One region of the Pseudodesulfovibrio senegalensis genome, then DNA from elsewhere that is predicted to be linked to it. Evidence: riboswitches for the same ligand, from Rfam matches in the RefSeq annotation. Region 1 holds a riboswitch; each other region holds the start of a gene.
The links. Region 1 has a riboswitch for cobalamin ahead of F8A88_RS07510 (sirohydrochlorin cobaltochelatase). Riboswitches for the same ligand answer to the same signal wherever they lie in the genome.
Positions count from the first base shown of each region.

Region 1 (4,515 bases):
GCCTGATACAAAATGATAGCCGCTGCAACGGACACATTGAAGCTCTGCACCATTCCCTGCATGGGAATGTATACTTCATCGGAAACCAATTCCGCAAGCTCGGGCGCGGTTCCGTCGTGTTCGTTGCTCAGGATGATGGCCGTGGGGATCGTGTAATCGAAAGCCATGACCGGCCGGGCCGTTTCCGAAAACCCGGTGCGCAATATCTGATACCCCCTGTCGCGCAGGGATTGGATCATGCCCGGGCCGTCGTTATGACGAATCCTCCGGACCCATTTCTTTGCCGAAGCCGAGGTGCGCTTGCCAAGATCCGGCCACGGCGACGTTGTATAATACAACTGGACTTCGTGGACTCCGAATGCGTCGCAACTGCGCAACACCGCGGAAACATTGTGCGGATCCCATATATTATCCATGACAAGAGTCAGGTCGGGCTGCCGCTTGGCCAACACCTGTTCAATGCGCTCCCTGCGCCGTTGTGTCACTGGTATGTTCATGTTCGCGGTCGTATCGACAAAGAACTTTAAACGCAAGTAGTAACATTATTTTCTTGGAAGCCCGGTTGACTTTTACTCGTTTTTGAGAACAAAGTGATCCTACGGAATATTAAACCAAAACAGGCAACGGAGCAGGCATGCGGGCCCTGATAGTCGAAGATGAATTCCTGAGCAGAAAAGTCTTGCGGTCCTTTCTTATGAGCCTTTTCGAGATAGACATCGTTGTCAACGGCAAGGAGGCGGTTGACGCTTTCAAGCTGGCCCACAGCGAGGGAAATCCATATTCACTCATCCTCATGGACATCATGATGCCAGAGGTGGACGGAATCGAGGCTCTGGAACAGATTCGCACCCTGGAGCGGGATGAAAAACTGAGCCCACGGGTCAAGGTAGTCATGACCTCGGCCCTGGACGATCCGAAAACCGTGATCAAATCGTTTCACGAAGGCGAGGCATCCGGATATATCGTCAAACCCGTGGATAAGGACAAGCTCTTCGTCGAACTCGAAAAACTGGGGTTGCTCAAGGAGTAACCCGCAAGCCGGGGACCATCATTCATGAGTGAAGAAGATGCGTTGGTTGACGAATTCTTTTCGGAGGTCAACGACAAATACTACCCACAGGTGCTTGAAGGCATCGACATGCTCGAAGGCGGCGACCTCGGCGAAGGAATAGAAATTCTTTCGCGCCCGTTGCACACCATCAAGGGTGTCACCGGGTTCATGTCCGGGTTCGAATACGCATCGGGCTTCACGCACAAGGTGGAAGACTTTCTCAAGAAAGTTCAGGCTGGGAGCGTAGAGCAGTCGTCGGAGAACATCACCCTGCTCTCCCGCGCCGTGAACATGATCTTTCAGGTGGTGGAACAGATCCGCGACGAAGGCGTGCCCGATGAGGAAGAGCCCAACGAAATTCTCGGCAAGATAGACGAGGCTTCCGGGTCAGGGCCGCAGGACGAGGCTTTGGCCTTCGACGGTGTGGACACCGAAGAAAAACAGGGAGTGCTCGTGCTGCGCGTCAAAGACGCCCGGGTTCACCTTGCCCCGCAAAGGGATCTGCTTACTTCAGCCATCATGCAGGCGGACCCCGGAAGCAGCATCCTGCTGGACCTGAGCCGTGTGCTCACCTTCAACTCCGCGGCATGGGAAACCATAGCCGCATACTCGGAAGCTTTCAAAATCGCCGTCTTCGGCATGTGCCCGGCCTGCAAGACGACGTTTTACTCCTGGGGCATGGACGACAGGGTCGCCGTCCACCCCGATGAAGAATCCTATTTCACAAACGCGGCTCCCGGCACGGAGAACAACTGACCATGCGCGAAGCCATCCTTGAGTGTATAGAAGCGCTGGAGAACGAAGTTCTGGCATTGGAAGCGGCCGGGGGCGGCAACGTCGACGAGGTGCTGGCCTCGCTCGGACTCTCGCGGATGAAAATCCAGTCCGCACAAATCATCGCCATATTGGACATGCTCAACGACGGCATCACGCCCGTAAGCACGGAAATCATAACGTCCATGCTGAACGTCGTGGATGCACAAAAGCAATTCCTGCACTCCCTGGCAGGCATACTGGATCAGGGACCGGCGGTCTTGGATTCCGAAGCTGTAGCCGAACAATCCAGACAGGCGGAAACAGCCGAACAGGAATCCGAGGAAGCCATTGCCGCGGCCATGGGCGGCGAAGCTGCCACCACGGGCGAAGCGGAGCAAACCGATCCCCCTGCCGAACAGGCAGCCAAACCCGCCGTCAAATCCAAGGACGCGCCACAGGAGAAAGGCCTCGCGGCACAGGCCATTTCCTCCATTCGTGTGAGCACGGACCGGCTGGACCGGGTCATCGAACTGGTGGGCAAGCTCATGGTCACCTATGCGGTCATCGCCCAAGGCGGTCTGGGCATCGACTCCAAGGTCATGGCCAGCCTCCGGGAACTGGACAACGTCATCAGCAAGCTCCAGTTCGAGGTGGACGCCATCAGGCTCGTTCCGCTCAAACAAATTTTCATGCCCATGCATCGATTGGTGAAAAGCCTGAGCCAGAAAATCGGCAAAAAGCTTGATTTCGAAATGTCCGGTGAAAGTCTGGCCCTGGACAAAACCATCGTGGAATCCCTGAACGAACCGCTGGTGCATCTGTTGCGCAACGCAGTGGACCATGGTCTTGAAACCACCGAAGGCCGTATCGAGGCAGGAAAGCCCGAAACCGGCAGCGTAAAACTCTCGGCATGGCGCAAGGGCGAATTCGCATACATCGAAGTGCGTGATGACGGACGAGGCCTTGATCCGGAAAGAATAAAGGCCAAGGCGCTGGAAAAAGGCCTTGCCGACCCGGATACCGAATACACCGAAGATGAAATTCTCCAATTCGTGCTCATGTCCGGGTTCAGCACTGCGGAAAAGATCACGGACGTGTCCGGCCGCGGCGTGGGCATGGACGCGGTGGTCAACGCCATCCGCGTATCCCTTGACGGCGACATCACCATCGAAAGCACGCTGGGCAAGGGCGCGGCGTTCATCATCAGCATTCCGCTCGACCGCTCGGCCAATGAAGGCATCGTGGAAGCGCTGGTATGCAGGGTCGGTGGAGAAACCTTCATCATACCCAGCCGCGACGTGGTGGAAATCTACGTGCCCAACACCAACGAAGTGGTTGAGCTTCCCGACGGACGCGAAACCGTGGACGTGCGCGGGGAAGTGCACTCCCTGCTGCGCCTCGGCGACCATCTGGGCATCGTTCCCGAGATTCAGGACGTGGACAAATCCCAGACCGTGGTGGTCCGCACCGGCGACTACAAGGCCGCCATCATGGTAGACGACGTGATCCGCCAGCAACAGGTGGTCATCACCCGCTTCACCGTGCCCGTGGAAGAAGTCTTCGACGTACCCCTGCTCGGCTACGGCATGATGGGCGAATCCGACGCCCTGGTGGTGGATACCGAAGAATTGCTGCAAAAGATGGATGAACGTTCCTCGTAACTTGACACCGTTCACCCCCCTTGAATACAACGGCTCTGCTTCAGGTGTCCGCAAGGACTTGATAGGGAATCCCGTGTGAATCGGGAGCGGTCCCGCCGCCGTAATCCTCGACAACCTGTTTTCTTCGTATGCCACTGGGGTTTCCCCGGGAAGGCCGAAAACAGGGAGGGAAGCCGGAAGACCTGCCCGAAGCCTGTCCGAGGAGAGTTCGACGGCAACGGGGCAATTGCCGAACGGACACATCAGTGCAGGCGCAGTCTTTACGCCTTTTCCTTATGCACACTTCATTCAACCAGCCCCTCCCAACAGTCGGAGGAATCAATGCACAACTCATGCAAACGGCTTCTGGTCACACTGATGGCTCTGAGCCTGCTGCTGGCGGCTACTGCGGCAAACGCAGGCCACGGCAACGAAAAAGGCTCTGGCAAAAAAGCCATTGTTCTTACGGCATTCGGAACTTCCTACCCCGAAGCCATCACTTCCATTCTGGCCATTCAGAAAGCCGTGCAAAAGGCTTTTCCCAACGTGCCGGTCAAGCTGGCCTTCACCTCCAACATCATCCGCAAAATCTGGATCGAACGCAGCCAGGACAAGGCGTGGCAAAAGACCAACCCCGGCATTCCGGCCGAGGTGCTGCACGTGAGGACCCCGCTGGCCACCATTGCGGACCTGCAGAACATGGGCTACCGCGACATAACGGTCCAGTCCCTGCACGTTTTTGCGGGCGAGGAATTCCACGACACCGTGACCCTGCTGGCTGGCCTGCGCTCCATTCATGCGCTCAAGCCCCGACACACCCCGTTTGCCCGGCTGGCACTGGGCAGACCGGCACTGGGCATGCCTGGTGAAGGCCACCCCTACAAAACCGACCTGGCCGTGGCCGCCAAAGCCCTGAAAACCGACGTGGAACAGGCCAGAAAAATGGATGCCGCACTGATCTACATGGGCCACGGCAACGACTTCTTCTCCACGGGCATTTATGCCGAGTTCCAGTCTGTCCTGCAGCAGGAATACGGCTGGCCCGTGATCATCGGCTGCGTGGAAGGA
Region 1 covers NZ_WAIE01000002.1:284,645-289,159, reverse strand. Annotated here, with positions in the region: gene F8A88_RS07530 (TrmH family RNA methyltransferase) at 1-497, opposite strand, end outside; gene F8A88_RS07525 (response regulator) at 635-1,030, shown strand; gene F8A88_RS07520 (histidine kinase) at 1,055-1,807, shown strand; gene F8A88_RS07515 (chemotaxis protein CheA) at 1,810-3,468, shown strand; cobalamin riboswitch at 3,494-3,672, shown strand; gene F8A88_RS07510 (sirohydrochlorin cobaltochelatase) at 3,790-4,515, shown strand, end outside.

Region 2 (4,515 bases), on a different contig from region 1:
TTCCGGTGGGAGAAAAACAGACCAATTTCGCGGTCGTGATATCCATCTCGACATATCCTCTGTTTCCGGCGCAAGGCCGGGTTGATTTTGGTGGCGCGTCGCGTGGCGGCCGGTCCGGACCGGTTCGTTGCGTCCCCGGAAGCATTGCCATGCGATCTTTCAGAGGCACAATTACTGCCAAATCCGCGGCAGTGCAATGCGTTCGCCCCACAAAAAAGGGACCCGCACAGCGGATCCCTATGGTTCAAACCCAGTGCGGCTCCGGTCGACCGAAACCGCGTTGACCGGCTAATGCAGGCGGCGGAACACCTCCAGCGCCTCCAGAGGAGGCTGAACCTCGATGCGGCGGTATTCGCTGCCGTCGGGCGTGCGTTCCACCATGCCGTAATCCACCATCAGCCGCCGCAGCAGGGCGTGGTCGCAAAAGGCATGATCGAGCGACAGCCGCTCATCCAGTTCCAGTTCCGAGAGCACGGCCCTTGCCGGCAAACGGGACCACAACACCCACAGGCACAGCATGCGCAGGCTGTGCTTCTTGGGCCAACTGCTCAGGCGGCCGTTCAGGTCGAAATACCCCACAGCCTTTTTCACGCGCTTGAGGTTGAGTTCGGCTACGGGCCGAGCTTCACCGCTCGTGCCCGAATCCGGTTGCGAAGCCTGCTGCACGGCCTTCAGATGCTGAAAATTGCGGTAACCTCCGGCCTTGGCCAGCAGGTTCAGCAATTCCAGATGACTGGGGGCACGCTCAAGGTTATCGAACTGTCTGCGCATGGTGCGGGCAAGGGCGGAAACATCGCCGACATGCAGCGACACGGGCGTTCTGGACATGACTTATCCTCACTTTCGTGCCTTGGATCAAAAACGTCTGCCGGTGGTCGCCGACTTCCGGCTCGGCACGGGGATAAGTGTCGAACGGGAAAGGGTATGGCAGGTTTAGCTCCCCCAAAGGGGCGGCGACGCCTCGGTGAACTGCCGACCAGAAGCGAGGCTACAAAAGAAGGAGGCAAATTGCAACGGTGCACCCCACGCGTCCAAACAGGCAGATCCTATTCCGAAAGGCCAGCCACGGCCTCGGCCAGATGGTCGTGCCATATGCCCCGAAACCCGGCATGCGCCAGAGAGCCGGTGTGCACGGGCACCACATCCAGCCCCATTGAGCTGAGCCCATGAAGCCAGGAGTGTTCGTTGTCGCCGAACAGGTCCACATGCACATGATGGCCGGGAACGCACATGAAGGGCACCAGAAAAATGCGTTTCACGCCCTTGTCCCAAAAACGCTGGCCCAGCTCGGCCGGGGCGCGGCTGCTCATGAGCGTGCCCATGGCCACGTTGGAATGGGAACGCAGCAGCAGTCCCTCCAGCGCAAGATAGAGCGCGTGGCCTTCATGGTAGGTTCCGTGCCCAACGAGAATCACGCCGTCATTGTCGTTTTCCATGGGCATGAGTTCCACGGCCACGACCTCGGCGGCGCGCTTCATGTCATCCACGGAGCGCAGCAGGGGCGCGCCAACCGTCACGTCGGCCAGTCCCTTGCGCGGATGCAGCATGGCCTCGGCCTGCTGCACGGTCCAGTCGTATTCCACCCCCGGAAGGGTGTGCAGGGACTGCACCGCCACATGGCTGACGCCGTCATCCACCATGCGTGAAAGAGCCTCGCCCACGGAAAGGGCATCCATGCCGCGGCTGCGGATCTTGCCCCGAATGCGGTTGGCCGTGAACGCCCAGCGCACGTCCATGTCCGGGTACTTCTCGCGCACCTCTCTTTCAAACAGGCCGTAGTACTCGTGGGCCTGTTCGTGCGCGCAGCCGAATGCCGTCAGCAGGATTCCCCGCGCTCCCGTGCGCGGTCCGGGCACGCCTTGGTGGTGATGATGGTGATGATGTTCGTGGCCGTGGTGACCGTGGTGACAGTGGCCGCACTCTTCGCCGTGAGCATGTTCATGACCGTCGTGGCTGTTCTCGGCGTGGCCCGGTTCAATGCTGCAGTGGTGATGCATGGCGTCTCCCATGGGGTAAGACCCCGGCAAGGCAGGCCGGGGCGACAAAACATGAAAAAAGGTATTCCAAGTCCAGCCGCGCACGGTTATCCGACCGCGCACGGCGCGTTTCCCCGGAAAAGCCGTCCCGCTTTTCAGGAGGAAGAGGCTGTGTCGGCAGGTTTCCTGGCTCGCGAGTCTCGGGCGGTTTCCGGGCCTTCCCGGTTTTCCGGTGGCCAAAGAGGGGAAAAACCGTCTCTTCGCTTACAGTTGCGGGGGCAGCGCCGGTTTCGCACCGGCTTCCCTTTCAACCCCGATACGGGGACCGACGTCGATATTGCTATATGGAGGGGCACATGAAGTCAAACACTGACGAATGCAGAAAATCAGAACTCATAGACCTGCAGCAGCAGATCCACCTGCGAGACAACGCCCACCAACTCGTCGCCGTCCAGCACCGGGAGTATGCCCTCGCGCGCGCCGGACATTTGTTCCACGGCCTCGCGGCAACTGGTATCCGGGGTGATGCGCGGAATCTGCCGCCGGGCATAGCCCTTGACCGGCACGCCTGATCTGCCGCCTTTTTCGGCCTTGGCGAAATCCTGTGCGCACAGCCCGCCGAGCAATGCGCCGCCATCCAGCACCAGCAGGCCGGAAAGCTTGTCCTTTTCCAGAATCCGGGCGGCATCGGCCATGGTCACTGCCGCGTCCACAACGTATCGTTTCGGCTCGGACATGACCTTGCCCACGGGAACGGCCTCATGGCCGCCCTGATCCAACAGCGTGCGCACCTGTGCGGCGGCCTCGTCCGGCCCGGCTCCGCGGATGATGGCCGAGCCCGCGCCGGGATGCCCGCCCCCGCCCAGCGCGCGCATGATCTGACCGATGTCCACCAGCCCGGGCTTGCTCCGGCCAATGATCATGCTCTTTTGCGAATCCGCCTGAAATATGCCAAACGCCGCGTCTATGCCCTTGAATTCCCGAAACTTGGAAACCAGCCGGGCCAATGATGTCAGCCCGGTTTCGATCTGCATGGCGCTGATGCCCACACGGGCCGCGCCCACCTTCACGACCTCGGACTCCTCCAGCATTCTGGAAAAAACCTCTGCATGGGCGTCGTCCACCGCGTCATCAAGATATGCGGAAACCACGTTCAGGTCTGCCCCGTTCTCGATCAGGAAGCTGACCATGGCCGCATCGCGTGCGGTCACGGACGGATAGCGCAGACCGCCCGTGTCCGAATAGATGCCCAGCAGGAACAGGGTGGCGTGGATGGGGGAAAACGGGGTGTCGCGCTTTTGCATCTCCTCCAGCAGCAGGGTCACGGCCGCACCCACCTCTTCCCGGTGCGTCTCGCCACTCTCGATGTTCACGCCCTCCATGTGATGATCCCAGCAGATCACCTCCAGACCGTCCCGCCCGACAAGGGAATCCATGGAGTCCAGCCGTTTCCAGTTGTTGGCGTCCACCACGATGAGCGATGTCACGGGATCGAGGTCGAAATCCTTCCTCGGTTCGACGCGCAGCATGTGGGCATGGATGGCCAGAAACTGCTTGACCTCGGGGTTGACCATCTTGGGGAGCACGCCCACGGCGCCCGGGTACAGAAAAGTACAGGCCACCATGGAGGCCAGGGCATCGAAATCGGTTCCGGTATGCGTGGTCACTATCTGCATGGCGCGCCTTCTCCGTGTGTAATCGGGGTTGAGGTGTGCCGGAACACATACATCATACCGGGCAGGCTCGGCAATCGCCGGAAAACAATCGGACGACTTGTACCCGATCCCCCAGGACAAAACGCCCGGCGGAACCGGAAACTGCATCATAAAAGCTCTCTTTTTCCGACCATTATAGGATTGTAAAATAAGGGGGTAGACAGGTCCCACCCCTCCCTATACCACTTGACGATTATCATTTGGAGGAGGGATTTCACAATGGGCTCGACAAGGGATATCGGCCGTTTCCGGCCGCATAGGGTATGGCTCGGCCAAATGGCATGCGCACTGCTGCTCTGCCTGATTCTGGCCGCACCGAACGGCGCGCAAGCCGAAATGGTGCAACACAACGCGTATTTCGCAACCCAAACCACCACCGCGTCCAACGGCGCAATCATCGAAGAGGCCGTCATCAACGGACCGCCCACCCCACCGGAAGGCTTTGTGCGCATGGAGGCCAACATGGCCGCGGCAACGGAAAACGCCGCCATCACCGTGCTCAACGAAGTGCCCGCCTTTACGTGGTGCTTCGGCTGTTCGGCCACGTCCGCGGCCATGATGGCGGGACACCTCGACCGCACCGGATACCCGAACCTCTATACCGGCCCCACCAACAACGGGGTCATGGTCCTGAACAACGACGATCACTGGTCCACATGGACCGACCCGGGCGGCGACACCCGCAACCGCTGCCCGCTGAGCGCCACCCAGCAGGGGCTGGACGGACGCACCACTCGGGGTGGCGTGGACGACTACTGGTACCAGTACAACAGCTCCATCGACCCCTTTACCGAGGGCGGAGGCTGGACAGAGCACACCTTGGG
Region 2 covers NZ_WAIE01000004.1:121,096-125,610, reverse strand. Annotated here, with positions in the region: gene F8A88_RS10570 (EFR1 family ferrodoxin) at 1-46, opposite strand, end outside; gene F8A88_RS10565 (DUF2087 domain-containing protein) at 289-828, opposite strand; gene F8A88_RS10560 (sirohydrochlorin cobaltochelatase) at 1,047-1,997, opposite strand; cobalamin riboswitch at 2,136-2,321, opposite strand; gene F8A88_RS10555 (CBS domain-containing protein) at 2,363-3,652, opposite strand; gene F8A88_RS10550 (hypothetical protein) at 3,911-4,515, shown strand, end outside.
Region 2: linked by a shared signal. The riboswitch ahead of F8A88_RS10560 (sirohydrochlorin cobaltochelatase) and the one ahead of F8A88_RS07510 (sirohydrochlorin cobaltochelatase) in region 1 are both predicted to bind cobalamin.

Region 3 (4,515 bases), on a different contig from region 1:
GCCGATGAACGAATGGAACACGGTGCCCCCGTTGTACTGGGTCTGCAGCTGGTCCTGATGTTCCAACGCAAAGAGCACGTCCGTGGTCACGCCCACGGGCAGCAGCGTGGAGTTGGTGTAATAGGGAACCTCGTCGCTGCCCGCAGTGATGATGTCCGCATACAGGTTGCGGTCGATCTTGGCCAGACGGTAGCAGGTGCCTTCGCCGGGCGTGGCCTCGAGGTTGTAGAGGTTGCCGGTCTCTTCCTGAAAGTCCACGACCAGACGACGCAGCAGGCGCAGCACGCGGCGCATGAGCCGCACGCCCGCTTCGGTTTCAATGCCCTTGCCCAGCAGGTTCTGGCAGGCTTCGTGTCCGCCGATCACGCCGATGGTGGAGAAGTGCCCCTTGTAGCCGTTCTTCAGGTAGCGGCGTGAATAGGGGAACATGCCCGCATCAAGGCTCTTCTGGATCATCTTGCGCTTGAACTCCAGCGAATCGCGGGCCATTTCCGCGTATTCGGTGATCAGCTCCATGAAGTCCTCTTCGTTGTGCGCCAGATACGCCAGCTTGGGCAGGTTCAGGGTCACAACGCCGATGGAACCGGTCAGGTCGCCGGCGCCGAACAGGCCGCCGGTCTTCTTGCGGATTTCACGCAGGTCCATCTGCAGACGGCAGCACATGGAGCGCACGTCTTCGGGGTTGAGGTCCGAGTTGATGAAGTTCTGGAAGTAAGGTGCGCCATAGCGTGCGGTCATCTTCAGCAGCAGGCTGCCGGCCTCGGAATCCCAGGCAAAATCCGGAGTCACGTTGTAGGTGGGGATGGGGAAGGAGAAAATGCGTCCGTCCGCGTCGCCCTCCAGCATGACTTCGAGGAAGGCCTGATTGATCATGGCCATTTCCTCGGCGTATTCGCCGTAGGTGGAATCCTGGAACTCACCGCCGATGATCACCGGCTCGTTGGCGATGTGCGAGGGCGGGGTGAAGTCCAGCGTGAAGTTGGTGAACGGGCTCTGGCCGCCCCAGCGCGAGGTGGTGTTCAGGTTGTACACCAGCTTCTGCATCTGCTGCTTGACCTGATGGTAGTTCAGGCCGTCGTGGCGTATGAACGGAGCCAGATAGGTGTCCACGTTGTTGAAGGCCTGCGCACCGGCCCACTCGTTCTGGAGCGTGCCGAGAAAGTTGACGATCTGGCCGCAGGCCGCGTCGAAATGCTGGGCCGGGGACGAACAGCAGCGGTCCTTGAGGTTGAACCCTTCCAGCAGCAGGTCGCGCAGGCTCCAGCCCGAGCAGTACCCGGCAAGGCCGAAGGAAAGGTCGTGAATATGCATGTAGCCGTGGGTGTGGGCGTCGCGGATTTCCTCGGGATACTTTTCCAGCACGTAGCGGGCCTGCACGGACCCGGCCATATGCAGGATCAGGCCCTGGAACGAATGCACCATGTTGGAGTTTTCGTTCACGCGCCAGTCCGAGTTGTCCAGATAGGTCTCCACCATGCCGGCAACGTCCATGTACGCCTGGTTCTGCTTCCTGAGCTCACGGCGCTTTTCGCGGTAGATGATATAGCGCTCGGCCACCTTGTAGAGACGGGCTTCCATGAGCACCTGCTGGACCGTGTCCTGAACCATTTCCTGTTCGGGAATATCCACGTCTTCCAGCCGTTGTTCCACTTTCTTGGCCAACCGTTTGGACAAAAGCGGATCCTTGATGCCGCTGCCCTTGAGAGCCTTGAAGATTGCGTTGCCGATGCGGTCCACGGACCACGTTTCCAGGCAACCGTCGCGTTTGAGAATTTGTTTGGGCATGCAGTGAACTCCAGAAAAAGACAGCAAAAAAAGAGCCGGAAGACTCGCCAAGGTGCCGTCTTTCGTCATGGCCGGGCTTGTTTGCGCAGGGAGGCTGAACCGTCCTGTGCCCCGGCGATTATCGGGTGATACGAATTTCGTGTCCGTTTCCGGCATCCTCGTGCCGGACGCGGTCAGAAATGCTTCAGCAGGTTTTCTGGCTCATCCGCCCGGGGTCGATACCGGACGAATTGACAGTGGCGGGACCGCTCCGGAATCGCACCGGATTGCCCTGTTGCGGCACATGGCCGCCTGAAGTGTCTCGTCGTTTTCAGCAGGCTTTTTTAGACTATAAACAGAGGTTCACGTCAACCCCATCTATAAAAAATTTAGACCTTGACAAGACAATTTTCCTCGCAACAGGTCGTAAAATAAATAATTATTTTTCAGGGCATTACGCCAAGGCAACAAGATCGTATGTTTTGGCGTCCTCCACCTCGGCCTCCACGATCATGCCGGGCGCAAGCTCGGTTCCGGGCTGGGCGCTGACATAGGTCACGCCGTCCACCTCCGGGGCCTGGAACCATGTGCGGCCAACGAACAGGCCGGGCCATTCCGGGGACGGCTCTTCCACGAGCACGGGCAGGGTTTCGCCCACGTAGCCGGCCATGATTTCGCCGGAAATTTCCGCCTGCAATTCCATGAGCGCGTCGCGCCGTTCCAGCTTGACCGCATCCGGCACCTGATTGTCCATGGCCGCGGCCGGGGTTCCGTCCTCGGGCCAGTAGGGAAACACGCCCAGATGATGAAAACGGGTGGCACGCACAAAGTCCATGAGGCACTGGAAATGCTCGTCGGTCTCACCCGGATAGCCCACGATGAACGTGGTGCGCAGAGCCGCCTCCGGGAAAAACTCGCGCACCCGCTCCACCACCTTTTCCGGGTTGCGGGCAAAGGGGCGGCCCATGGAGGACAGCACCTCGGGATGGGCGTGCTGCAAGGGGATATCGAAATAGGGCAGAAACGGCTTGCCCGCGTCGCGCAGGAACGAAAGCAGGGTACGCGTAAGCCCGGCCGGATACAGGTACATGAGCCGCAGCCACTCCAGCCCGGGCACGGGCAAAATGCGTGCAAGAAGCTGCTGCAGATCGTTTTCCGGCCCGAGGTCCGCGCCGTAGTGCGTGGAATCCTGCCCCACCACGATGAGTTCCGGCACGCCCTGCCCCACCAGCGCCTTTGCCTCGGCAGCCAGATAGTCCACGGGCCAGCTCTTCAGGGGGCCGCGGATGGATGGAATGGTGCAGAACCGGCAGTCGTGGGAGCAGCCTTCGCTGATCTTGAGGTAGGCGTAGCCCGGGCCAGTGCTCAGGCTGCGCGGCAGGTCCGGGTCGGCTTCGCGGCCCAAGGCCTCGCGCACCATGGCGGGCCATTGGTCCAGCTCGTCCGTGGAAAGCCACAGGTCCACCTCGGGCATTTCCGCAACCAGATCCCTGCCGAAGCGGCTGACCAGACAACCGGCCACGGCCAGCACCGGACGTTGCCCATCCAGTTCTTCCATGTCGGCCACGGCGTCCAGAATGGTGGAAACCGATTCCTCGATGGCCGGCTCGATGAAGCCGCAGGTGTTGATCAGCACCAGGCGGGCGGCGGCAACCTCGTCCACGGGCTCAACCCCGGGGCCGAGGGCACCCAGCAGCCGTTCAGTATCCACACGGTTTTTGGGGCAACCGAGGCTCACGGTCATAACCCTGATATTATCAGCGCTTACTTTCATCGAGTATTCGTCCTTGCAAAAAATCCATGATAAAGTGGCGGCAAACACCACACTCCGGCATTGCGCTTTTCCCTTCGCCATGTACAATGCACGAATGGTATTGCGACAACATGTCCAATGGGGGTCTTCGCTGTGTCCGGTCAAGAAGTCAATGACAGAAGATATGATATTGGGGTTATCGGGGACATTCCGGCCCTGATGGCTTTCTGGGAAATGTTCCGCGAACAGGCCAACCACACGGTCCTGCGCGAAATAGGAATTGTCGCGGCCGCATTCCCCGGCCAACAGGGGCTGCCCGGCATCTACGAGCCGCCCAGCGTGGTTCCCACCTATACCGGCTACCGGGAAATGCTGGAAAAGCACCCGGAAATCAACATGGTCATCGAGGCCACGGGCCGTCAATCGTTGCTGGCCGAACTGCGCGCCACCCTGCCCGCAGACATCACGCTCGTGGAACGGGGCGCGGCCAATTTCTTCATCAACCTGCTCACGCAGGACAAGATGTGGATCGCCTGCAAGCTGGACCTTCTGCATACCCAGAACATGCTCAAGACCATCATCGACCAGATGGACGAGGAAATCCTGTTTCTCGACCTGGACGGCCGCGTGCTGGACGTGAACAAAAAATGCCTTGAACGAACGGGTCTGACCAAAAAACAGGCCGTGGGCGCCATGCTCAACGAAGTTTTTTGCGGGCTGGAGGACACAGGGTGCGGCCTGCCGTTGGAAACCACGGTCGGCCGGGGGGAACCATGCGAAACCCTTGCCTCGGAGGTGGGCGAGGACGGCCGGGTTCGCTATTACCGCATCTACGCCTACCCCATCTACGACGAAAACGAGTCCCTGAGCAATCTGGTTGCCATGCGGCGCGACATCACCCGGCGCATGGAAATGGAACAGCGGCTCCAGCAATCCGAAAAACTGGCCTCCATTGGCGAGCTTTCCACCTACATCGCCCATGAAATACGCAATCCGCT
Region 3 covers NZ_WAIE01000001.1:15,733-20,247, reverse strand. Annotated here, with positions in the region: gene F8A88_RS00075 (ribonucleoside triphosphate reductase) at 1-1,785, opposite strand, end outside; cobalamin riboswitch at 1,955-2,096, opposite strand; gene rimO (30S ribosomal protein S12 methylthiotransferase RimO) at 2,219-3,538, opposite strand; gene F8A88_RS00065 (two-component system sensor histidine kinase NtrB) at 3,737-4,515, shown strand, end outside.
Region 3: linked by a shared signal. The riboswitch ahead of F8A88_RS00075 (ribonucleoside triphosphate reductase) and the one ahead of F8A88_RS07510 (sirohydrochlorin cobaltochelatase) in region 1 are both predicted to bind cobalamin.